2 regions of the Streptomyces sp. NPDC039736 genome follow, and region 2 is predicted to be linked to the other one. Evidence: riboswitches for the same ligand, from Rfam matches in the RefSeq annotation. Region 2 holds a riboswitch; the other holds the start of a gene.
What was found. A riboswitch is a leader RNA that binds a small molecule or an ion and turns the genes downstream of it on or off. The one in region 2 is predicted to bind thiamine pyrophosphate.
Positions count from the first base shown of each region.

Region 1: another riboswitch for thiamine pyrophosphate. It lies ahead of thiO (glycine oxidase ThiO); the one in region 2 lies ahead of thiD (bifunctional hydroxymethylpyrimidine kinase/phosphomethylpyrimidine kinase).

Region 1 covers NZ_JBVIUQ010000005.1:365,454-376,517, forward strand. The annotation lists gene ACZ56L_RS18285 (hypothetical protein) at 1-624, opposite strand, end outside; gene metF (methylenetetrahydrofolate reductase [NAD(P)H]) at 696-1,631, opposite strand; gene thiE (thiamine phosphate synthase) at 1,744-2,403, opposite strand; gene ACZ56L_RS18300 (Rv2175c family DNA-binding protein) at 2,555-2,920, opposite strand; gene ACZ56L_RS18305 (NAD(P)/FAD-dependent oxidoreductase) at 3,038-4,207, opposite strand; gene ACZ56L_RS18310 (avidin-fold protein) at 4,256-4,648, opposite strand; TPP riboswitch at 4,697-4,809, shown strand; gene thiO (glycine oxidase ThiO) at 4,807-5,991, shown strand; gene thiS (sulfur carrier protein ThiS) at 6,000-6,200, shown strand; gene ACZ56L_RS18325 (thiazole synthase) at 6,206-7,000, shown strand; gene pknB (Stk1 family PASTA domain-containing Ser/Thr kinase) at 7,158-9,113, shown strand; gene ACZ56L_RS18335 (deoxyribonuclease IV) at 9,182-10,084, shown strand; gene ACZ56L_RS18340 (DUF4396 domain-containing protein) at 10,173-10,706, shown strand; gene ACZ56L_RS18345 (sulfite oxidase-like oxidoreductase) at 10,736-11,064, opposite strand, start outside.
Region 2 covers NZ_JBVIUQ010000007.1:182,065-193,128, forward strand. The annotation lists gene ACZ56L_RS22835 (non-ribosomal peptide synthetase) at 1-414, opposite strand, end outside; gene ACZ56L_RS22840 (condensation domain-containing protein) at 626-1,972, opposite strand; gene ACZ56L_RS22845 (MFS transporter) at 2,051-3,346, opposite strand; gene ACZ56L_RS22850 (hypothetical protein) at 3,797-4,516, opposite strand; gene ACZ56L_RS22855 (hypothetical protein) at 4,818-5,519, shown strand; gene ACZ56L_RS22860 (purine-cytosine permease family protein) at 5,589-6,971, opposite strand; gene tenA (thiaminase II) at 6,968-7,666, opposite strand; gene thiD (bifunctional hydroxymethylpyrimidine kinase/phosphomethylpyrimidine kinase) at 7,672-8,481, opposite strand; TPP riboswitch at 8,888-9,017, opposite strand; gene ACZ56L_RS22875 (APC family permease) at 9,302-11,064, shown strand, end outside.

The DNA.
Region 1 (11,064 bases), on a different contig from region 2:
GCCGTCGTGGCCCTGCGGCTGCGGCGCGGGGGCGGAGAAGGACGCAGAGGTGTCGTAGATCCCGTACCGGCCGGTCTCGTCGGGCATCGGCTGCGGCTCGAAGACGGGGGGCTGCGGGTCGTCGTGCTGGGGCGCGCCGTGTCCCTGGTGCGGGGCGGGCTGCCCCTGGGGCGGTGCGCCGTGTCCCTGGTGCGGGGCGGCCTGTCCCTGCTGCGGGGCGCCGTGGCCCCGGTCGTATCCGGGCACGCCCTCGAAGCCGGTGCTCGGGCCGCCGCTGTCCTGCTCGCCGTACTCCAGTCCGGAGACCTGGAGCGTCGGCTGCTGCGGGGGCGCGTCGGCGTTGCCGCGGCGGCGCTTGCTGGCACCCGGCTTGCCGCCGATCGCCCAGCCGGTGGCGAAGCCCCGCCGGAAGGACAGGGTGACGTACGTCTGGCCGACCGCGAAGGCGATGGCGCCCGCGCCGATCACCGGGACGGACGGCAGCAGCACGCCGACCACCACGACGGCGAAGCCCGCGAAGGCGAGCACCCGCCAGCGCAGCCGCGCCTTGTACTGCAACAGCACCTCGCCGAGCAGCCACAGCGCGACCACGCCGAATGCGATGTAGAGGACCGTCCAGCCCATGTACGCCCCTCTCCTGCGGCCGCTGCGTCCCCTGGTGGACGCGGCGGCGCGAGTACAGCTGTGGTGACCGCTTACGACCGCGTCGGCAGTGACGTCTGGTCGTGCAGTCCGAGATTCTCGTAGATTTCGAGCGTCGCCGTCGAGTTGTTCAGCGTGATGAAGTGCATTCCCGGCACACCTTCGGCGAGCAGCGTCGCGCAGAACTCCGTGGCGAACTCGATGCCAATGGAGCGTACAGCGGCGGGATCGTCCTTGACCGCGAGCATCCGTTCTTTCACGGCGTCCGGAAATTGCGCGTTGCTGAGCTGCGGAAGTCTGTCCAGTTGCCTGACCAGCGTGACAGGCATCACTTCCGGGATGATCGGGGTGCGGCAACCGGCTGCTTCCACCCGGTCACGCATCCGCAGATAGCTCTCCGGGTCGAAGAACATCTGCGTGATCGCGTAATCGGCGCCCGCCCGGCACTTCTCCACGAAGTGGCGGATGTCGGAGTCCCAGTTCTCCGAGCGCGGGTGCATCTCCGGGAATGCGGCGACGCCGACGCAGAAGTCGCCGGACTCCTTGATGAGCTCCACGAGTTCGGACGCGTACGTGACGCCTTCCGGGTGCTTGATCCACTCCCCCATCGGGTCGCCCGGCGGGTCGCCGCGCACCGCGAGGATGTTGCGGATGCCCGCGTCGGCGAACTGGCCCACCATGTTGCGCAGCTCGGCGACCGAGTGGTCGACCGCGGTGAGGTGCGCGACGGGCGTGAGCGTGGAGTCGGAGGCGATCTTCTGGGTGGCCTTGACGGTGCCCTCGCGGGTGGAGCCGCCCGCCCCGTAGGTCACGGAGACGAAACTGGGGCGCACTGCCTCGACCCGGCGCAGGGCGTTCCAGAGGTTCTGCTCGCCCTTCTCGGTTCTGCGGGCCGAGAATTCGAAGGAAAACGACGTCTTTCCGGTCTCCAGCAGTTCACGCACCGTAAGCGCGCGATCCGATCTGGTGGAAGCTGTGCCAAGGGCCATGCCGAGAGATTAGCCAGCAGGGCGGCGCAGACCCAACCACCCAGGAGGCAAAGGTCCGTTATGCCGGTTTCTTGTCCACCCTTCGGACAGTTGTCCGGCGTGACCTATGCGCTCACTGGTCGTATGACCTGATCCTCTTGGCCAGCCCGGCGGCCGCGGCGGCCGGGTCCGTCGCCTCGGTCAACGCACGGACGACCACGACCCGGCGGGCCCCGGCGGCCAGCACCTCGTCCAGGTTGTGGGCGTCGATGCCGCCGATGGCGAACCAGGGGCGCGCCTGGCCGAGGGAGGCCGCGTAACGCACCAGGTCGAGGCCGGGGGCGTGGCGGCCGGGCTTGGTGGGGGTGGGCCAGCAGGGACCCGTGCAGAAGTAGTCGACGCCGCTCTCCGCGACGGCCGCGTCGACCTCGGAGACGGCGTGCGTGGAGCGGCCGATCAGGACGTCCTCGCTACGGGAGCCGAGGACGGCGCGGGCGGCGGGCACCGGGAGGTCGCCCTGGCCCAGGTGGAGGACGTCGCTGCCGATGGCGTGCGCCACGTCGGCGCGGTCGTTCACGGCGAGGAGCTTGCCGTGCCTGCGGCAGGCGTCGGCGAGGACGGCGAGGTGCTCCAGCTCCTCGCCGGCCTCCATGCCCTTGTCGCGGAGCTGGACGATGTCGACACCGGAGGAGAGCACGGCGTCGAGGAAGGCGGGCAGGTCGCCGCGCTCCTTGCGGGCGTCCGTGCACAGGTAGAGCCGGGCGTCGGCGAGCTGCTCGCTGGGCGTGGGCATGGTGCGGTTCCCCCCGTGGTGGTGCCGGGGGCGGGCCCCGGTCGTCGGCGGCGGGTGCGCGGTCCGCCGGGGCGGGCCGCGCACCGCCGTGGTGTGGTGCGGCGTGCCGGGGGCGAGCGGCGCTCGGGTGCGCCGCTCCACCTCCGGCGGGTCAGAGGGCGAGCGCCTGGGCGCGGCGCTTCACCTCCGTGCCGCGATTCTCGCTCAGCGCCTGCGCGGGGGTGCCGGGCAGGGTCGGGTCGGCGGTGAAGAGCCACTCCAGCATCTCCTCGTCGGAGAAGCCGTCGTCCTTCAGGACCGTCAGCAGCCCGGGCAGGCCCTTGACAATCTTGTCGCCGTCGATGAAGGGGGCGGGCACCTGGAGCGAACGGTTCTCACCGCGTCGTACGGCGATGAGCTGGCCGTCCTTCACCAGCTGCCGCACCTTCGTCACCTCCAGGTCGAGCATCTCCGCGATGTCGGGGAGGTAGAGCCAGGCGGGGACGAGGGCGTCGATCTTTGCGTCAATCTCGGTCACAGGACAAGCGTGCCATCCGGGACCGGCAACCGGCACCCGGGGCCGGTCCGCGCGACGGACTCCGTACGGCCCGGGCACCCGGCCACGGCATCCGCACGGCCGTAGCCGGGCGCCCGGCTACGGCGTCCGGACCGCCGACTTCAGGGGTACGGCCGGGTCGGCGGCCCGCACCGGGTCCAGTGCCGCGCCCGTCTCGACCAGCTTGCGCCCCTGGGCGAGGTCGCGCGGGCGGCCGACCGCGAGGAGCGCGACCAGGGCCCCGCCGCGCAGCCAGCACACCGACCAGGAGGGGGTGGCGGGGTCGCCGCGCCAGATCATCTCGTCGGCGTCCGCGTGGTGGCCGACGTACTGCACGAAGCGGCCGAACTGCTCGGACCAGAAGTAGGGCACCGGGTCGTAGGGCGCCGGCGTGCCGCCCGTGATGTGCGCCGCGACGGTGCGCGGGCCTTGGAGGGCGTTGTCCCAGTGGTGCACGAGCAGGCGCGCAGCGTAGCGGCGCGAGGGGAAGGAGGCGCAGTCGCCGACGGCGTACACGTCGGGCACGGAGGTGCGCAGGTGCTCGTCCGCGGTGATCGATCCGTCGTCGCCGAGCCGCACGCCGGAGCCGGCCAGCCAGCCCGTCGTGGGTCTGGCCCCGATGCCGACGACCACGGCGTCGGCGGGGAGGAGGCGGCCGTCGGCCAGCAGCACCGCGCCCGGCTCCACCGAGGCCACCTGTGCGCCGGTGATCAGTTCGGCGCCGCCCTCGGCGTACCAGGCGGCCATCGGGACGGCGATCTCGGCGGGCATCGTGCCGGCGAGCGGCCGGTCGGCGGCCTCCACGACGGTGACCGGACAGCCGGCCTCGCGGGCGGCGGTGGTGAACTCCGCGCCGATCCAGCCGGCGCCGACGACCACCACGTCGCTCTGCGCGTCCAGCACCGGACGCAGCCGCCGGGCGTCGTCGAGCGTCCTCAGCAGGTGCACTCCGGGGACGCCGAGGGAGCCGGGCAGCGTGACCGGGTCGGCCCCCGTGGCGATCACCAGCAGGTCGTAGGGAACCGGTCCCGTCAGGGTGTCGACCTCGTGGTCGTCCGGGCGCAGGGCGACCGCCTCGCAGCCCAGGCGCAGTTCGACGCCGAGCGCCTCGAAGTCGACCTCGAAGGCGGAGCCGTCGGCCTTGCCGAGCAGCACCGCCTTGGACAGCGGCGGCCGGTCGTACGGCGGATGGGGTTCGGCTCCGAGCACGGTGAGCGGACCGGCGAAACCCTGCTCGCGCAGGGCGACGGCGGTCTGCACTCCGGCCATGCCCGCGCCGACGACGACGATGTGCTTCTGCTCGCTCACGCGTCCACCTTAAGTTTCTGACGAGCCGTCAGGAATGTTGGCCCGCGCGCAGGCCTCCCCGCCGCCCGGAATCTCCTCGACGACGCTCGTGCCGCTGCCGTCCTGGGATTCCCATGCCCAGCTCTCCTCCAGCCGAACGCGGCCGTCGGCCAGGAGCACGACCTGCGAGCGGCACCGTCCGGACGAGGTCGTCCCGTCGTGCCCCAGCTGTACGTAACGGAAGTCGAGCCGGTCGCCCTCGCGCGTGCCCACGAGATGCCCGCGCACGACGTCGCCGCCCGCGTACTCGGCCCAGATCCGGCCGTCCCGCTCGTGGTAGGCGAACCGGGTGCGGGCGCCGACCTGTCCGGGCGCCTGGTCGGCGACCGGGGCCAGCAGCAGTCCGTCGAGCGAGCGGGGCACGGGAGGCACCTCACAGTCCGTTGAACCCGGGGTTAGTCTGGTCACCGTACAAGCACTCACGGGAGCCCGGCGGACCGGGCTGAGAGGGAGGCTGACCAGGCCTCCGACCGTACGAACCTGATCCGGGTCATGCCGGCGAAGGGAGGGGCTGGACGCCCATGCGCACCTCTGCGGAAAAGCCGTACGACGTCCTGGTGGTCGGGGGCGGGATCATCGGCCTGGTGACGGCCTGGCGGGCCGCCCAGCGGGGCCTGCGGACCGCCCTGGCCGACCCCGAACCGGGCGGCGGCGCGGCCCAGGTGGCCGCCGGGATGCTGGCCGCCGTCACCGAACTGCACTACGGCGAACAGACCCTGCTCGGCCTCAACCTCGCCTCCGCGCGCCGCTATCCGGACTTCGTCGCGGAGCTCCAGGAGGCGAGCGGGCAGGACACCGGTTACCGCGCGTGCGGCACCCTGGCCGTCGCCCTGGACGCCGACGACCGCGCCCACCTGCGCGAACTGCACGCCCTGCAACGGCAGTCGGGGCTGGAGTCGGAGTGGCTGACCGGACGCGAGTGCCGCCGCCTGGAACCGATGCTGGCGCCCGGCGTGCGCGGGGGGCTGCGGGTGGACGGCGACCACCAGATCGACCCGCGACGCCTCGCCGCGGCCCTCCTGACGGCCTGCGGGCGCGCCGGAGTGGTCCTGCACCGCACCCGCGCCGAACGGCTGACGGTGGTACGGGAACGGGCCGCGGGCGCGCTCCTCGCCGACGGCACGCGGATCGCCGCCGACCAGGTGGTGCTGGCCGCGGGCTCGTTCAGCGGGCGGCTCGCCGGGGTGCCCGAGGAGGCGCTGCCGCCGGTGCGCCCGGTCAAGGGACAGGTGCTGCGGCTCACCGTGCCGCCTGCGTACGCCCCGTTCCTGAGCCGCACCGTGCGCGCGGTGGTGCGCGGCAGCCAGGTCTACCTGGTGCCCCGCGCGAACGGCGAACTCGTCGTCGGCGCCACCAGCGAGGAACTCGGCTGGGACACCACGGTGACGGCGGGCGGGGTGTACGAGCTGCTGCGCGACGCCCACGAACTCGTCCCCGGCATCACCGAACTCCCCCTCACCGAGACCAGGGCCGGACTGCGCCCCGGCTCCCCCGACAACGCACCGCTGCTGGGGCCCACCCTGCTGCCGGGCCTGGTGCTCGCCACCGGGCACCACCGCAACGGGGTGCTGCTGACACCGGTGACGGGCGACGTGCTGGCCACCGTGCTGACCACCGGGAAACTGCCCGACGAGGCACGCGCCTTCAGCCCGCGCCGGTTCGCCCCCGCCGCATCCCTTCCCGTACGACAGGAGCAGCCCGCATGAGCACCACGGTGAACGTGTCCGTGAACGGCGAGGGGCGCGCGGTCCCGCCCGGCACCACCCTCGACGACCTGGTCGCCGCCCTCACGCGTGCGCCCGCCGGCGTGGCCGCGGCCCTCAACGAGACCGTGGTGCCGCGCACCCGGTGGGCCGACACCGCCCTCGGCGACGGCGACCGGGTCGAGGTCCTCACCGCGGTCCAGGGGGGCTGACCGCCATGGCCGACGACCTCTTCACGCTGGGCGGCGTCTCCTTCTCGTCCCGCCTGATCATGGGCACGGGCGGGGCGCCCAGCCTCGACGTCCTGGAGCGCTCGCTGATCGCGTCGGGGACCGAGCTGACGACGGTGGCGATGCGCCGCCTGGACGCGTCCGTGCAGGGCTCGGTGCTGTCCGTGCTCGACAGGCTGAACATCCGGGTGCTGCCGAACACGGCGGGCTGCTACACGGCCGGTGAGGCGGTGCTCACCGCGCGCCTGGCGCGGGAGGCGCTGGGGACCGACTGGGTGAAGCTGGAGGTCATCGCGGACGAGCGCACCCTGCTGCCCGACCCGGTCGAGCTGCTGGACGCGGCGGAGACCCTCGTCGACGACGGCTTCACCGTCCTGCCGTACACCAACGACGACCCGGTGCTGGCGCGCAAGCTGGAGGACGTGGGCTGCGCGGCGGTGATGCCGCTGGGCTCCCCCATCGGCTCCGGACTCGGCATCCGCAACCCGCACAACTTCGAGCTGATCGTGGACCGGGCCCGGGTGCCGGTGATCCTCGACGCGGGCGCGGGAACGGCCTCGGACGCCGTGCTGGCGATGGAGCTGGGGTGCGCCGGGGTGATGCTCGCCTCGGCGGTGACGCGGGCGCAGGAGCCGGTGCTGATGGCGGAGGCGATGCGGCACGGGGTGGCGGCGGGACGGCTGGCCCACCGCGCGGGCCGCATCCCGCGCCGGCACTTCGCGCAGGCGTCGTCCCCGAAGTCGGGCCTGGCCCGGCTGGACCCGGAGCGGCCGGCGTTCTGAGGGCCGGCCCGTGGCGGGGGCGTTCCGTGGTCCGTGGCAGGAGGCGGCCCGTGACGGCGGCGGGGGCGGGTCCGCCCCTGTCACAGGTCGGCCTCAGTACGGCCGCACCCCGTACGCTCCCGTCCGCCCCGCCCCTACCGGCTCGTAGACTCCCTGCGTGGACACGACCCTCCAGGACCCCCTCGTCGGGCAGCTGCTCGACGGCCGCTACCTCGTCGAGGCACGCATCGCCGTCGGCGGGATGGCCACGGTCTACCGGGCCGTGGACACCCGCCTCGACCGCGAGCTCGCCCTCAAGGTGATGCACCTCGCGCTGGCCTCCGACGCCGCCTTCGTCGAACGGTTCATCCGCGAGGCCAAGTCGGTGGCCCGCCTCGCGCACCCCAACGTGGTCGGCGTCTTCGACCAGGGCACCGACGGCGACTACGTCTACCTGGCGATGGAGTACGTCGCGGGCTGCACCCTGCGCGACGTGCTGCGCGAGCGCGGCGCGCTCCAGCCCCGGGCGGCGCTCGACATCCTGGAGCCGGTGCTGGCGGCTCTGGGCGCGGCGCACCGGGCCGGGTTCGTGCACCGCGACATGAAGCCGGAGAACGTCCTGATAGGGGACGACGGCCGGGTGAAGGTCGCCGACTTCGGTCTGGTGCGCGCCGTGGACACGGTCACCAGCACCACCGGGTCCGTCCTCGGCACGGTCTCCTACCTGGCGCCCGAGCAGATCGAGCACGGCACCGCCGACACCCGCGCGGACGTGTACGCGTGCGGCGTCGTCCTGTACGAGATGCTCACCGGCGCCAAGCCGCACGCCGGCGGCACCCCCGCGCAGGTGCTCTACCAGCACCTCAACGAGGACGTGCCGCCGCCGTCGGCCGCCGTGCCGGGGCTGGCGCCGGAGCTGGACGAGCTGGTGGCGAGCGCCACCGCCCGCGACCCGCAGGCCCGCCCGTACGACGCGGTGGCGCTGCTGGGGCAGGCGCACGCCGCCCGCGGCTCCCTCACCGACGCACAGCTCGACGCCGTACCGCCGCAGGCCAGGGAGAGCGTGCCCACCGGGCCCGAGGAGCGCACCAGCGTCATTCCGCGCACCCCCGCCCAGGCCCCGGAGCACACGAACGTCCTGCCGCAGGCCCTGCCGGACGAGCGGCAGCACACCAGTCGGCTGGTGCGGCCGCTGCCGCAGGAGCCCGAGCCGCCCGCCCGGCAGGGCCGGCGGCGCTCCGCACCGTCGCGCCGCACGCTGATCTCGCTGGTCACGGCCGTACTGCTGGCGCTGGGGGTGGGCGCGGGGGTCTGGTACATCAACTCCGGACAGTTCACCGAGGTCCCGCCGCTGCTCAGCAAGACCGAGCAGGACGCCCGTACGAGGCTGGACGCCGCCGGGCTCGACGTGAAGGACGTGGAGCGGAAGTTCAGCGACACCGTCGCGCGGGGCTCCGTCATGGACAGCGACCCGGCGCCCGGCGAGCGCATCCGCAGCGGCAACGCGGTGACGCTGGTGGTCTCGCGCGGTCCGGAGATCGTGAAGGTGCCCGACCTCAGGAGGGTGCCGCTGGCGAAGGCCAGGCAGGAGCTCAAGGAGGCGGGGCTCGCGCCGGGCGTGGTGACCAGGGCGTTCAGCGAGGACGTCCCGCTGGGCGCGGTGATCGGCACGGACCCGCAGGCGGGCACCGGACGCTCCCCCGACTCCGCGGTCGCCCTGGTGGTCAGCAAGGGCGCGCCGGTGGACATGCCGACCGTGACCGGACGCGGCGTCGAGGAGGCCACCAGCACCCTCGAAGGGCTCGGCCTGAGGGTCGAGGTCGCCGCCGAGCAGATCAACTCCCCCGCTCCGGCGGGCCGGGTGGCCCGCCAGTCGGTGCCCGCCGGGACCCGGCTGGGCCAGGGCGAGAAGGTCACCCTGACGGTCTCCAAGGGGCCGCGGATGATCCAGGTGCCGGACGTGACCGGCAAGCACGCCGACGAGGCGACCCGCGTCCTGACGGGTGCGGGCTTCCAGGTCGAGGTGGACCGGCCGATCCTCTCCTTCAGCAAGGTGATCGAGAAGCAGTCCGTGCAGGGCGGCCAGGAGGCCCCCGAGGGCAGCACGATCACCATCACGACGAAGATCCTCTAGCGCCGGCGCCGCCTGCGGCGGGACGCCCCGGGAGGGGGCGTCCCCGGGGTGCGGCATCCTGGACGGCGATGAGCACCGCAGACACCCCCTCCCCGTTCCCCGCCGGCCCCCCGGCCTCCCGCAACCCGGTCGGCGGCCACGTCCCGGTCGCCGGCGGACTCGCCTCCACCGGCCTGCCGTACGCCCGCGCGATGGGCGCGGAGGCCGTGCAGGTCTTCGTGGCCAACCCGCGCGGCTGGGCGACCCCGGCCGGGAATCCGGCGCAGGACGAGTTGTTCCGGGCGGCCTGCGCCGCCGAGCGCATACCGGCGTACGTCCACGCCCCGTACCTGATCAACTTCGGCTCGCACACCGAGGCCACCGTCGAGAGGTCCGTGGAGTCGCTGCGGCACTCGCTGCGCCGGGCCCGGGCGATCGGCGCGCTGGGCGTCGTCGTGCACACCGGCTCGGCGACCGGCGGCCGCCCCCGCGAGGTCGCCCTCGCGCAGGTGCGCGCGCGCCTGCTGCCGCTGCTGGAGGAGCTGACCCACGACGACGACCCGTGCCTCCTGCTGGAGTCGACGGCCGGGCAGGGTTTCTCGCTGTGCTCGCGGACCTGGGACTTCGGCCCGTACTTCGACGCCCTGGACCGCCATCCGAAGCTGGGCGTCTGCCTGGACACCTGCCACATCTTCGCGGCCGGCCACGACCTGGCCGGCCCCGGCGGCATGAAGCAGACGCTGGACCTGCTGGTGGACACCGTCGGCGAGGGCCGTCTGAAGCTGATCCACGCCAACGACTCCAAGGACGTCACGGGCGCGCACAAGGACCGGCACGAGAACATCGGCGCCGGTCACATCGGCGAGGAGCCGTTCCGGGAGCTGTTCTCGCACCCGGCGACGGAGGGCGTGCCGCTGGTCATCGAGACGCCGGGCGGCAAGGAGGGGCACGCGGCGGACGTGGCGCGGCTGAAGGAGCTGCGCGCGTTCTGAGGGAGTTCCGAGAGCCTTGAGGAATACCCCAGGGGGGTATACGGTTCCTGTCGTCGACAGGGACCGCCACCTGAGTTGGGGGCACACCGTGCAGCACCACGAGGCACACGTTCACGGGGAGCACGCGCAGCACGAGGGGCACCCGCCGAAGCCCCCGCACGCCCACCACAGCGCCGCCGGCGGCACGGTCACCTGGCGCGCCGCCGCGCAGGCCACCCTGCACTGCCTCACCGGGTGCGCCATCGGCGAAGCACTCGGAATGGTGATCGGCACCGCCCTCGGCTGGGGCAACGCGGCGACGATGGTCCTGGCCGTCGCGCTGGCCTTCTTCTTCGGTTACGCGCTGACCCTGCGCGGCGTCCTCAAGGCGGGCGTCGGCTTCGGCGCGGCCCTCAAGGTCGCCCTCGCCGCGGACACCCTGTCGATCACGGTGATGGAGCTGGTCGACAACGGGGTGCTCGCCCTGTGGCCGGGCGCGATGGACGCCCACCTGACGGACGGGCTGTTCTGGGGAGTGCTGGCGATCGCCTTCGCGGCGGCCTTCGCGGTCACCACCCCGGTGAACAAGTGGCTGATCGGGCGCGGCAAGGGGCACGCGGTGGTGCACCGCCACCACCGCTGAGACACCGCGCGGCACACGGCGGCCCCGGGCTACAGCTCGGGGCCGTCCCCCGGTTCCTCCTGGTAGGAGTAGCGCTGCTCGCGCCAGGGGTCGCCGATGTTGTGGTAGCCGCGCTCCTCCCAGAAGCCGCGGCGGTCGGCGGTCATGTACTCGATGCCGCGGACCCACTTGGGGCCCTTCCAGGCGTACAGGTGCGGCACCACCAGGCGCAGCGGGAAGCCGTGTTCGGCGGTGAGCAGGTCGTCGCCCTTGTGCGTGGCGAAGATGGTGCGCTCGTCCGTGAAGTCCTTGATGCGGATGTTGGCGCTGTAGCCGTACTCGGCCCACACCATGACGTGCGTGACACCGGGGGCCGGCG
Region 2 (11,064 bases):
GTCGTGGATCAGGTGGTGCTCGACGTGGATGAGGCGGTGGTGGCCGTCGGCCATCCGCACCAGCGTCCAGCGCAGCAGCGGCGCCTCGAAGGTGTCGAGCGGACGCTCGGCCTCCGCCCGCAGCAGCTCCTGGAAGGCGGCCTCGGGGTCGGTGTGGTCGCCGAGGTCGGCCCGGTGCAGCCGGGTCGGGCACTCGGCGGCGACCCGCTGCCCCGGCATGGCGCCGGGCACCGGCACCAGCTCCAGGCGCAGGCCCGGGTGCCGGTTCAGGGTGGCGGCGAGGCCCGCGCGGAGGGCGTCGGCGTCGAGGTCGCCCCACAGGTCGAGGGAGGCGGTGAAGTTGTAGGCGCGGCTGCCGGGCTGCACTTGTTCGTGCAGCCAGACGATCTCCTGCGAGGAGGAGAGGGGGAGCATGGCGATCCCTGGGGTTGTCGGGTCGTGGGACAGGAGGGCGGGAGGGCACGGATGCGGGCCCTGCGCCCGGTGGGCGGCGGCGCGGTGTCACCCGGGCCGCCCGGCGGTCTTCGGCGGTCCCGCGGGTCGCGCGGGGTCCGCCGGAGCGAAGTCGTGAAGTCGTGAGGTCGTGTCGGGGTGCGGGGTGGAGGTGCGGGAGGCGTGCGGTGGTTCAGCCGACCGGCAGCCCCGCCCGCAGTTCCCCGGCCAGCGCGGCGAACGCGTCCTGGGCGAGATCGTCGTCGAGCACGGCGCGGTCCCAGACCATCCGCAGCCGCAGCGTCGGCCCCTGCACCACGGAGACGGCGAACGGGGCCCGCACCGGCCGCCCGTCGACGTACGTCTCGCGGCCCGTCACCCCGCCCAGGCGCAGCGCGGGCCGGCGGCGGGCGTCGTCCACGGTCAGCAGGCCGTCCAGCGCCCCCGACCAGCGGGACCCGGCGGTGCGGGCCGCGTGCACGACCTCGTCGAAGGGGGTGTCGGCGCGGTCCAGGTCGTCCCACCACTGGGTGGCGGTCAGCTCGGGGGCGGGGCGCGCCTCGTCCGTACCGGCGGGGAAGACCACCGTGTTGAGGAAGCAGCCCACCACGGGGGAGGCCCCGGCGGGCCGGCCGCCCCAGGGATAGCCGATCGGCGGCACATGCCCCGCGCCGTACAGCACGCGGGCGGCGGACCGGCAGGCGTCGAGCAGGGTGGCGAACGGGACGCCCGACGGATCGCCTGCGACGTCGCGTTCGGCGGCGCCGGTGGGCAGGGGCCTGCCGGACCGGGGCGCGCGTTCGCCCACCGGGCGCAGCCGCTCCCCCCAGTACGCGAGGGCGTCCGGGGAGCTGGCCCGGTGCTCCGCCTCCAACTGGAGCAGGACCGCCTCCCGGTACTCGGCGAGCCCGGAGACCTGTTCGTCCGCCGGTACGTCGGCCGCGCCGAGCCGGGACAGGTAGGCCTCGCCGAGGTCCGCCACGATGCGGGCCAGGGACTGCCCGTCGCAGGCGGCGTGGTCCAGGACGACCGCGACCACGTCCTCCGCCGGGTGCGCTTCGCCCGCGTCCCTCGCGTCGGCGTCCCGCAGGCCCGTGTCCCGTACGCCCGTGTCCCGTACGCCCGTGTCCCGCGCGAGGAACAGCCGCAGCGGCGGCCCGTCCGGGTGCCACGCCCCCAGCGCCCGGCGCAGCGCGTCCCGCACCCCCTCGCCGGGGGCCGGACGCACCTCCTCCAGCGGTACGGACGGCGAAGTGGCCCGCAGTACGGGCGTCCCCCGGAACACCCCGGCCCGTGCGCGCAGCACCGGGTGCCGGGCGGCCAGGTGCTCGGCGGCGTCCCGGAGCCGTCCGGCGTCCACGCTGCCGGACGGGAAGGCGAAGAACAGGGGGACGGTGTCGGGCCGTCCGGTGGGGTCCATGGCCCGCACCAGGACGAAGCGGCGCTGGGCGCCGGTGACGGGCAGCAGGTCCGCGCCGTCACCGCCCCCGGCGAGGCGCTGGTAGCGGTCCAGGTACGAGCCGGTGATGCTGCGGTGCACGGGATCCTCTCTCGGAACTCGGAAGGTCTTCGGACAGGTTCGAGTGGGGGGGGAGGTGGGGCTGGGGGGGGAGCCGACTCAGCGGGTGGCCCCCGACGCGGCCGGGGCCTCGTCCACGGGCTCGCTCTCCGCGTCCGGCAGGTCCCGCATGCCCCGCAGCCGCGACAGCAGCAGGGGCAGGGGTACGAGGAGGAAGCCGGCCGCGCACACCCACAGCGCGGCGCGCGCCCCGAACGCGTCGGCGACGGTCCCGCCCACCACGGCGCCCAGCGGCAGGGTGCCCCACATCAGGAACCGCAGCGTCGCGTTCATCCGGCCCAACAGCCTCGGCGGGCACAGCATCTGACGGAAGCTCACCTGGGCCACGTTGTAGACCACGGCGCCGAAGAAGACCACGGCGGACGCCACCGCGAACAGAACGGCCGCCGCCCCCTTGCCCGCCAGTGGCCACAGCACCGCGAACGGGCCGGTGACCAGGCAGGACAGCCAGATCAGCCGGGCCTGCCCCAGTCGGCGTGCCAGCCTGCCCGCGCACAGCGCACCGGCGAGCCCGCCGACGGCCGACGCGGACAGCATCAACCCCACCGCGCCGGGCCGCAGTTCCAGCACGCGGACCAGGAACACGGTCTGGGTGGCCAGGAGCATCGCGCTGAAGAAGTTGCCGAGGCCGGTCGCGGCGGCGATGACCCGCAGCAGCGGACTGCCGAACACGAACCGCAGCCCCTCGGCGACGTCCTTGCGCACCGAGGACCCCGGCACGGGTGCGGGCTTGTCCTCCGGCGTGCGGATGGCCAGCAGGAACAGCGCGGAGACCGCGTACCCGACGGCATCGGCCACGATCGCCAGGTGCGCGCCGACGGCCTGCACGAGACCGCCGCCCAGCCCGGGACCCGCCACCTGGGCCGAGGACCGCACGGTCTCCAGCGCGCCGTTGCCCGCCACCAGGCGCTCCCTGGGCAGGAGTTGCGGCAGATAGCTCTGGTGCGCCACGTCGAAGAAGACCGTGGCGGCACCGGTGACCAGCGCCACCAGGTACAGCTGCGCCATCGTCAGCACACCGGCGAGCGCGGCGAGCGGAACGCTCGCCATGGCCGCGCACCGCACCACGTCGGCCCGGATCATCAGCGCGCGCTTGCGCATCCGGTCCACCCAGGCGCCCGCGGGCAGCCCGATGAGCAGGAACGCGGCCGTCTCGGCCGCCGTGAGCAGGCCCACCTGGAAGGCGGGCGCACGGAGCTCGAGCACCGCCACCAACGGAAGGGCGACCAAAGTGACTTGGGCACCGACCTGACCGGCCGCGGCCCCGGCGAGCAGGAGGCGGAAGTCGCGCAGCCGCAGGAGGCCGCGGGAGGCGGCGGGAGATGAGGTGGGCATGCACGAGACCTTCACGAAAGGAAGATCCAGAGTCAAAAGAGAACGGAGAAATTCGGTCGTTCTTCCTGCCGATCAGCCCAAGTTCCGCAAATTTTTTGGCAGATATGGGCTACGTGGAGATGAACGGTGAGGATGTGCCGCACGGGAGGGAGGGCGTGTGGCGGGGCTGTGCGCGCCTCCCGAGGGGCCGGAACGGGTCGATCACGCATCGTAGGCACGTATGTCCGAAAGTAGTCATGCGGTGCCGTGCGGAGATCGAAAGATGATCACCGGGGCAACCTCAACGCCCCGCCTTCCGTCCGGAGTTGTCCGGCCGTGGAACGCCCTCGGCCGGGCCCGCGCCCTCCGGCCGGGGAACCGCGACCGGTACCGGTCACGCCACGAGCGGCATCGGTCATGCCGCGACCGGCACCGGGCGCGCCGTACCCGGCACCGGTCACGCCGTGCCCGTCACGCGCCGCCTGGCATGCGGGCGCTGAGGGTGCGGACCACCGGGATCAGGACCTTCTCGCGCCAGTTCTTGCTGGACTCGGCGTACGGGCCGACGCCGTCCGCGGTCGAGGAGCCGTCCACCTCGAACGCGTAGGGACCCTGGTGGCAGACCAGTCCGGAGGAGCGCTTCGTGAAGCAGCCCGTCGGCCCGAGCGAGGCTTTGAAGTCCTTGAACGGCTCGGCCCCCTTGGCGCTGGACCTGGTGCCGTTCTTCACCTCGTACGCGAGGTCCTCCGCGTACTCCTCGGCGACGAGAGCGGGGTCGGCGAGGCCCTGGAAGACGATGGTGATCCTGCTGTTCTGCTTGCTCTCGTACGTGCTCGGAAGCCCGAACTCGGTCTCGCAGCCGCCCTTGGGCACCTCTCCCGTGGTTCCGGGGGCGGGCTTGGCGAGGGGGTTGAAGTTGAGGACGGATACCTTGATCGGGTCCCGCTGGAAGTCCTTCGCCTGCGGCAGAATCGCGCGGATCTCCTCCTCCCGGAGCACCTCGCAGGCGTCCGGCCACTGGGCCAGCGGCAGCGAACCCCCCTTCGGGGCCTGCGCGTCGAGCCGTGGCCCGGAGGGCTTCGCCGTGCCGAACTCCAGCGCCGGCGGCGGTTCCTCGGAGCAGCCCGCCAGGAGGACGGCGGCGGCTGCGGCGGCAAGAACGGCTCGACCCGGACTGATGGCTGCCGACATGTCCAACTCCGTTTCCCGGAGGAACAGTTCTCCTCCGGCTGGTGTGCGCCGAGGATTCCCCCAGGGGGCGGAGGTCACCGGTTCCGGCCCTCATTGTGGCGGTGTGCGTGCCGCCCTGCGCCGGAATCCGGGCATGCGTGATGTGATCCTGACAACAAGTGGCGGGACCGGTGCCCCGGGACGGGTGAGCGCCGGGCGTGGCGGGTACCCGGTTGCCGGAGCCCGCGGGCCCGCCCGGTCCCCGGGTCCGCACGGCCCGCGAGGCCCGCGGACGTCAAGCGACCGGTGAAGGAGCCCTCCCATGCCTCTCGCCGCATTCCTCGGCCGTTTCCCCGTCACCGCCCCCGGTACCGGCGCCGCGATCTCCGCCGACCCGGACGACGAGGCGTACGTACCGCCCCCGCTGGCCGGCCTGTTCGCGGAGCTGGCCGGTGCGACGCTGGCCGGCGGGCTGCTGCGCGTCCACACCCCGGCGTCGTCCCGGCAGGCGTACCTCGCGTGCACGCGGCTCGTCCCGGACGTCGAGGAGCGGTTCTACCCCTTCGCCTTCGACTGGCAGGGCAGGGAGTTCGCCCTGGACATCGCCCTCGACGTGCGGGAGCCGGACGGGGAAGCGGACCGGCCCGTCCTCGTCGTCGACCCCGGCAGCGGCACCGGCCTGGCCACGGGACTCGGCCTGGACGGCTGGCTCACCGCCGCGGCCGACGAGGACGCCGAACCCGATCCGTTCGCGCGGCAGGCGTACGCCCACTGGTGCGAGGCCGTGCCCGAGGCGGGGGCCCCCGCGTTCGACCAGGTCGTCGGCTACCGCATTCCCCTCTTCCTGGACGGCGAGGACGACGTGCGCAACCAGGAACTCCGCGACCGGGCCGAGTACTTCGACACCTGCACGGAGCTCGCCCTCCTCGCCCGGCGGCTGCCGCCCGGAAGCGGACTGAGCAGTCCGGTCACCCGCCCGCCCCGCCCGCGCGACCGGACCGCGGAAGCGCCGGACGCCGACTGAGGAACGGCCTCCGCGCGGTCCGCCGCCCGCTCCGGGCACACCGCGCCGACGTCCGTGCCGGGACCGCCCTCACCCGGCACCGGTTCGGTGACGGGAGCGGTGCCCGCGGCCCACCGCGAGGGTGGTGAGCGCGGCCACCGCGAAGGACAGCAGCGAGGCGCTCATCCAGGGCTGGACGGTGAGGCCCACCGCGCCCTGCAACCAGGCCCAGGCGTCGGACCAGCCCGCGATGCCCGTCGGGGCGATGAGCTGGTAGGTGGCGAAGCCGAGGGCCCAGGGCAGCAGCATGACCCAGCGGGTCGGGGCCTGTTCGGAGACGTCCCAGTCGCGGTGCCCGCCGAGCACGAAGAAGTCCACGACCAGCACGGCGAACATCGGGATGAAGACCGCGCCGATCAGATAGAGGAAGCCGGCGAAGCTGTCCATGTCCACCAGGAGCGCGAGACCGGTGGCCAGGGCGCCGCTGATCAGGCACAGGACGCGCCGGTCCGCCCGGGGCAGCAGGTTCTGCGCGGAGACGGCGGTGGAGTAGACGTTGGCGAAGGACTGGTCGACCTCGCGCAGCACCAGGACGCCGAAGCAGACCACGCCGACACCGGTGGCCGTGAAGGGGTCGAAGACCTTGTACGGGTCCGTGCTGTCGAACGCGATCATGGCGAGCGCGGCCACACCGAGGACCGAGCCCGCGATGCCCGCGAGGGTCTGGCCGACCACCAGGCCGCCGAACGCCTCCTTCTCGCTGCGGGAGTGCCGCGCGTAGTCGGCGACCAGCGGCAGCCAGGAGATCGACACGGCGATCACGCTGTCGGTGGCGAACCAGAAGTCCTTCCACGAGCCGCCCTCCATCGGGACGCCGCGCCCGGCCAGGTCCCACCCCAGGTAGAGGATGGCCAGGACCACGGCGACGGTCACGTAACGGCGGATGACGCGCAGCGCGCCCAGTGGGCGGAGCGTGAGCGCGGTGGTGACCGCGCCCGCCACGAGGACGTACAGCCAGCCGGGCCCCGGCTCGCCGAAGACCTGGCGGGCCAGGATCTTCAGCCCCGTGGAGATGACGACCAGTTCGAAGACGGCCCAGCCCACCATCTGCAGCACGTTGAGGACGGTCGGCAGATACGACGCCTTCGCCCCGAACAGGCCGCGCAGCAGCACCATCGAGGGCGCGCCGGTGCGGGCCCCGGTGACGGCGGCGAGGCCGAGGGCGAAGGTGCCGATCAGGGTGCCGACGACGGACGCGGTGACGGCGGCGGCGAACGACAGGGTCGGCCTGCCGGTGCCCAGGGGGTCGAGGACGACCAGCACACCGCTGAAGCCGAGCAGGCTCACGCCCAGGTTGGCCCAGAAGGTCCCCTGGTCCCAGCCGGACAGGACCCTGGGCGTGGGCTGGTCCAGGGTGAGCGGAGCCTCGTTGGCCGGGGCCGTGCCCGGGGCGGGTCCGGTGCTCGTCGTCACTTCGCGGGCTCCGCGGCCGGGGCGGGCGAGAGGTCGAAGGGCCAGGACTCGACGCGCCAGGCGGCGTCCCAGAACATCCACTCCCAGGCGGACGCGGTGGTGAAGGCGGTGCGCATCCGGGCGCGGGTCGCCGGGTCGGCCTGGCCGGCGAGCCGGTCGACGATGCTCCGGGCCTTCGCGGTGGCGGCCTCGAACTCGTCGTCGGCGTACGTGCCGATCCAGTCGCCGTACGGGTGGGCGGCGAGGTCGCCGGCGTGTTCGAGGAGTGCCCGGCCCACCTCGGCGTAGATCCAGAAGCAGGGCAGGACGGCGGCGGCCAGCTCGGCGTAGCCCTGGGTGTGGGCCACGGAGAGCAGGTAGGAGGTGTACCCGGTGCAGGTGGGGGAGGGCGTCCAGGCGTCCACGTCGACGACGTTGCTCTGGTGCAGGGAGCTCTCGACGACGATGGCGTCGTGCGCGTGCTGCGCGAAGAACGCGATGTCCTCGGGCAGGTCCGCCTTCGCGGCGGCGCCGGCCAGCGCGCGGGCGTAGTCGCGCAGGTAGTGGGCGTCCTGGGCGAGGTAGTAGACGAACTTGTCCCGGTCCAGGGTGCCGTCGCCGAGGCCGGTGACGAAGGGCAGTTCGTCGATGGCCGCGCGTATCTCGGCGATGGCGGCCCAGAGTTCGTCGCAGAAGGGGGTGGGCGTCGTGGGCATGGGGATCAGCTCCAGTACTGGTGGAAGTGGTGGACGGGGCCGTGGCCGTGGCCGACGCGCAGGGTGTCGGCCGCGCGCAGGGCTCCGGTCAGGTACTCCTTCGCGGCGCGGACGGCGGTGTGCCAGTCGTCGTGCTGCGGGCGGAGGGCGGCGATCGCGGCGGACAGGGTGCAGCCGGTGCCGTGGGTGTTGCGCGTGGTGACGCGGGGTGCGGAGATCTCGGTGACGCGGTCGCCGGCGGCGAGCACGTCGACGGACTCGGTGTCGTGGGTGTGGTGGCCGCCCTTGAGGAGGACGCGCCGGGCGCCGGCGGCCAGGAGGGCGCGGGCCTGCTCGACGGCTTCGGCACGGCTGTGCGCGGCGGCGGTGCCGAGGAGGTCGCCGGCCTCGGGAAGGTTGGGGGTGATCAGGTCGGCGAGGGGCAGCAGGCGGTCGCGCAGCACCGCCACGGCGTCCGTCTCCAGGAGCCGGTGGCCGCTGGTCGACACCATCACGGGATCGAGGACGACGTACCGGGGCCGGTGGCGCTCCAGGGCGTCCGCGACGGCCGAGGTGACGGCGGCGTCGGCCAGCATCCCGATCTTGACCGAGTCCACCGCGATGTCCGCGAAGAGCGTGTCGAGCTGCTCGGTGACGAACTCCGGGGGAAGGGTGTGGATGCCGGTGACGCCTCGGGTGTTCTGCGCGGTCAGGGCCGTCAGGACCGCTGTCCCGTAGGCGCCGTTGGCGGAGAACGCCTTCAGGTCGGCCTGGATGCCGGCGCCCCCGGAGGGGTCGCTGGCGGCGATGGTGAGGGCGATGGGCGGGGTGGTCACAGGACGAACTCCTGGCTCGGGACAGGGACAGGGAAGGGGTAAGGGGCCGCGGCCACGGGGTCGCGCTGCCCGCATGGCCGTGCCGCGCTCCGGGAGGGCGGTCGCCGGGGAGCCGTGCCGATTCCGCCGACGGCCACGCAGGGCCGACGGGCGTTCCCGCACCATGCGGGCGGGGCGGCGTCGGGCATGGGAGCGGGGGGAGTCCCCCCGCGCGCGGGCGAGGGCTGTTCAGCGGGCGGAGCTCACGCCACCGCTCACCGCACGGCCCGTCGACACCCGTGCTCTCAGCCCGGGTTGACGGACCCGGCCGCCCGCATCAGGAGAGCCGCAGACCGCGGCGACGCGATCACGTCCGCCGGGGCGTCGGAGGACACAGCGGGGCCGTATCGGCCAGGTACGGAGACAGGAGCCATCGTCAACACCCTTCCTACGCCGGCATTACCCGGTCCAGGTTCATGCGGTCGGCGAAAAGGGGAGCGATGAACTCCCGTCCGCCCTCTCAGCCCGGCTGCTCCCGAGCTCCCGCGGTGGTCGCTACGCAATGTACCTCCCCCGCGAACGGGAGTTCGCACGCGGGGCACCGGCCCGGCCGCCCCGTTCGCCGTCCGGCCGACGGCGGACGGCGCAGACCGCGCAGTCGGCGCAGACCGCAGAGACGGCGCGGACCGCGGACCGCACAGCCGCCGCGGACCGCAGAGCCGGCGCAAGGATCAAGAATCCGTGAAGACAGCCGCCCTGACCGGCAAGAACGCGCCAGGAACGCCGGCCGCCGCCCGAGCCGTACCGATGCTGGGCGCACTCGCGTCGAAGGAGCACGTCCATGTCCGCCAGCCCCCTGTCCCCCTGCTCCGTGGAGCATCCGCCCCCGGGCCGCGCCGAGAGCTCTCCCGGTGCGCGAGCGGCGGGGAGCGCCCAGGCGGACCCCGGTTCCCGCCACAAGCTGACCGCCGTCACCGGCCTCGCCGCGCTGTCCCTCGACGCGATGGCGTCGGTGGCGTACGGGCCCGAGGCGATCGTCCTGGTGCTGGCCGCGGCGGGCGGTCACGGACTCGGGTTCACGCTTCCCGTCACGCTGGGCATCGCCGTGCTGCTCGCCGTGCTGGTCGCTTCGTACCGGCAGGTCATCGCCGCCTTTCCGGACGGCGGCGGCAGTTACGCGGTGGCGAGGGCCCACCTCGGCGCCCGTACGAGCCTGCTGGCCGCCGCGTCCCTCGTCCTGGACTACGTCCTGAACGTGGCCGTCGCCGTGACCGCCGGGGTCGCCGCCCTCACCTCCGCGTTCCCCGCCCTGCACGAGGAGCGGCTGTGGCTGTGTCTGGCCGTGCTCGTCCTGGTCACCGCCGTGAACCTGCGGGGCATCGTCGACTCCGCCCGGGCGTTCATCGTCCCCGCGGCGGTCTTCGTCTGCTCGATCCTGACCATGATCGTGGCGGGGCTGACGCGGGACGCCCCGGTCTCCGTCGCGGCGTCGGCGGGCCACGCCTCCGTGCTCGGCGACGACGCCACCGCCGTCGGCGCGCTCCTGCTGCTGAAGGCCTTCGCGTCCGGCTGCTCGGCCCTCACCGGTGTCGAGGCCATCGCCAACGCCGTCCCCTCCTTCCGCGCACCGGCCGCCCGCCGCGCCCAGCGCACCGAGGTCGCCCTCGGGGCGCTGCTCGGCGTGATGCTGATCGGCCTGGCCGTCCTCATCTCGCGCTTCGGCCTCCAGCCCGTGGCGGGCGTCACCGTCCTCGCCCAGCTCGCGGACGCCTCCCTCGGCCACAACTGGGCCTTCTACCTGGTCCAGTTCGCGACCGTCGCCCTGCTCGCGCTGTCCGCCAACACCTCCTTCGGCGGGCTCCCCGTACTCCTCGAGCTCCTCGCCCGCGACCACTGCCTCCCGCACGTCTTCGGCCTCAAGGCCGACCGGCAGGTCCGCCGGCACGGCGTGCTCACCCTCGCCGTCGTCTCCGCCGTCCTCCTGGTCCTGTCCGGCGGCGACACCAACACCCTCGTGCCGCTCTTCGCGATCGGCGTGTTCATCGGCTTCACCGTCGCGCAGGGCGGGATGGTCCTGCACTGGCGGAAGGTCCGCGGGCCGCGCTGGGCCGGGAAGGCGGCGCTCAACGGGCTGGGCGCCCTGCTGACCGGCGTCAGCGCGGTCGTCGTCACGGCGACGAAGTTCCACGACGGCGCCTGGCTGATCGTCGTCGCCCTGCCGCTGCTGACGGCGCTCTTCGCACGGGTGCGCCGTGCGTACGAGGAGATCGGCGCGCGCCTGGAGGTCGGCCGCGTTCCCCGCGCCCCTCGCCGCGCCCGGTCCGTGGTGCTCGTTCCGGTCTCCTCGCTGTCCCGGCTCACGGGCGAGGCGCTCGGCGCCGCGGTGTCCCTCGGCGACGAGGTGCACGCGGTCACCGTGTGCCACCCCGACGCCGAGGACCGCGCCCGCACCGAGGCCCTGGAACGCGACTGGGCCCGCTGGAACCCCGGCGTCCCCCTGGTCACGCTGACCTCCGAGCGCCGTACGGTCGGGCGGCCGGTCGCCTCGTACGCGAAGAAGCTCGGCAGCGCGGAGCCCGGGACCCGCGTCACCGTGCTCATCCC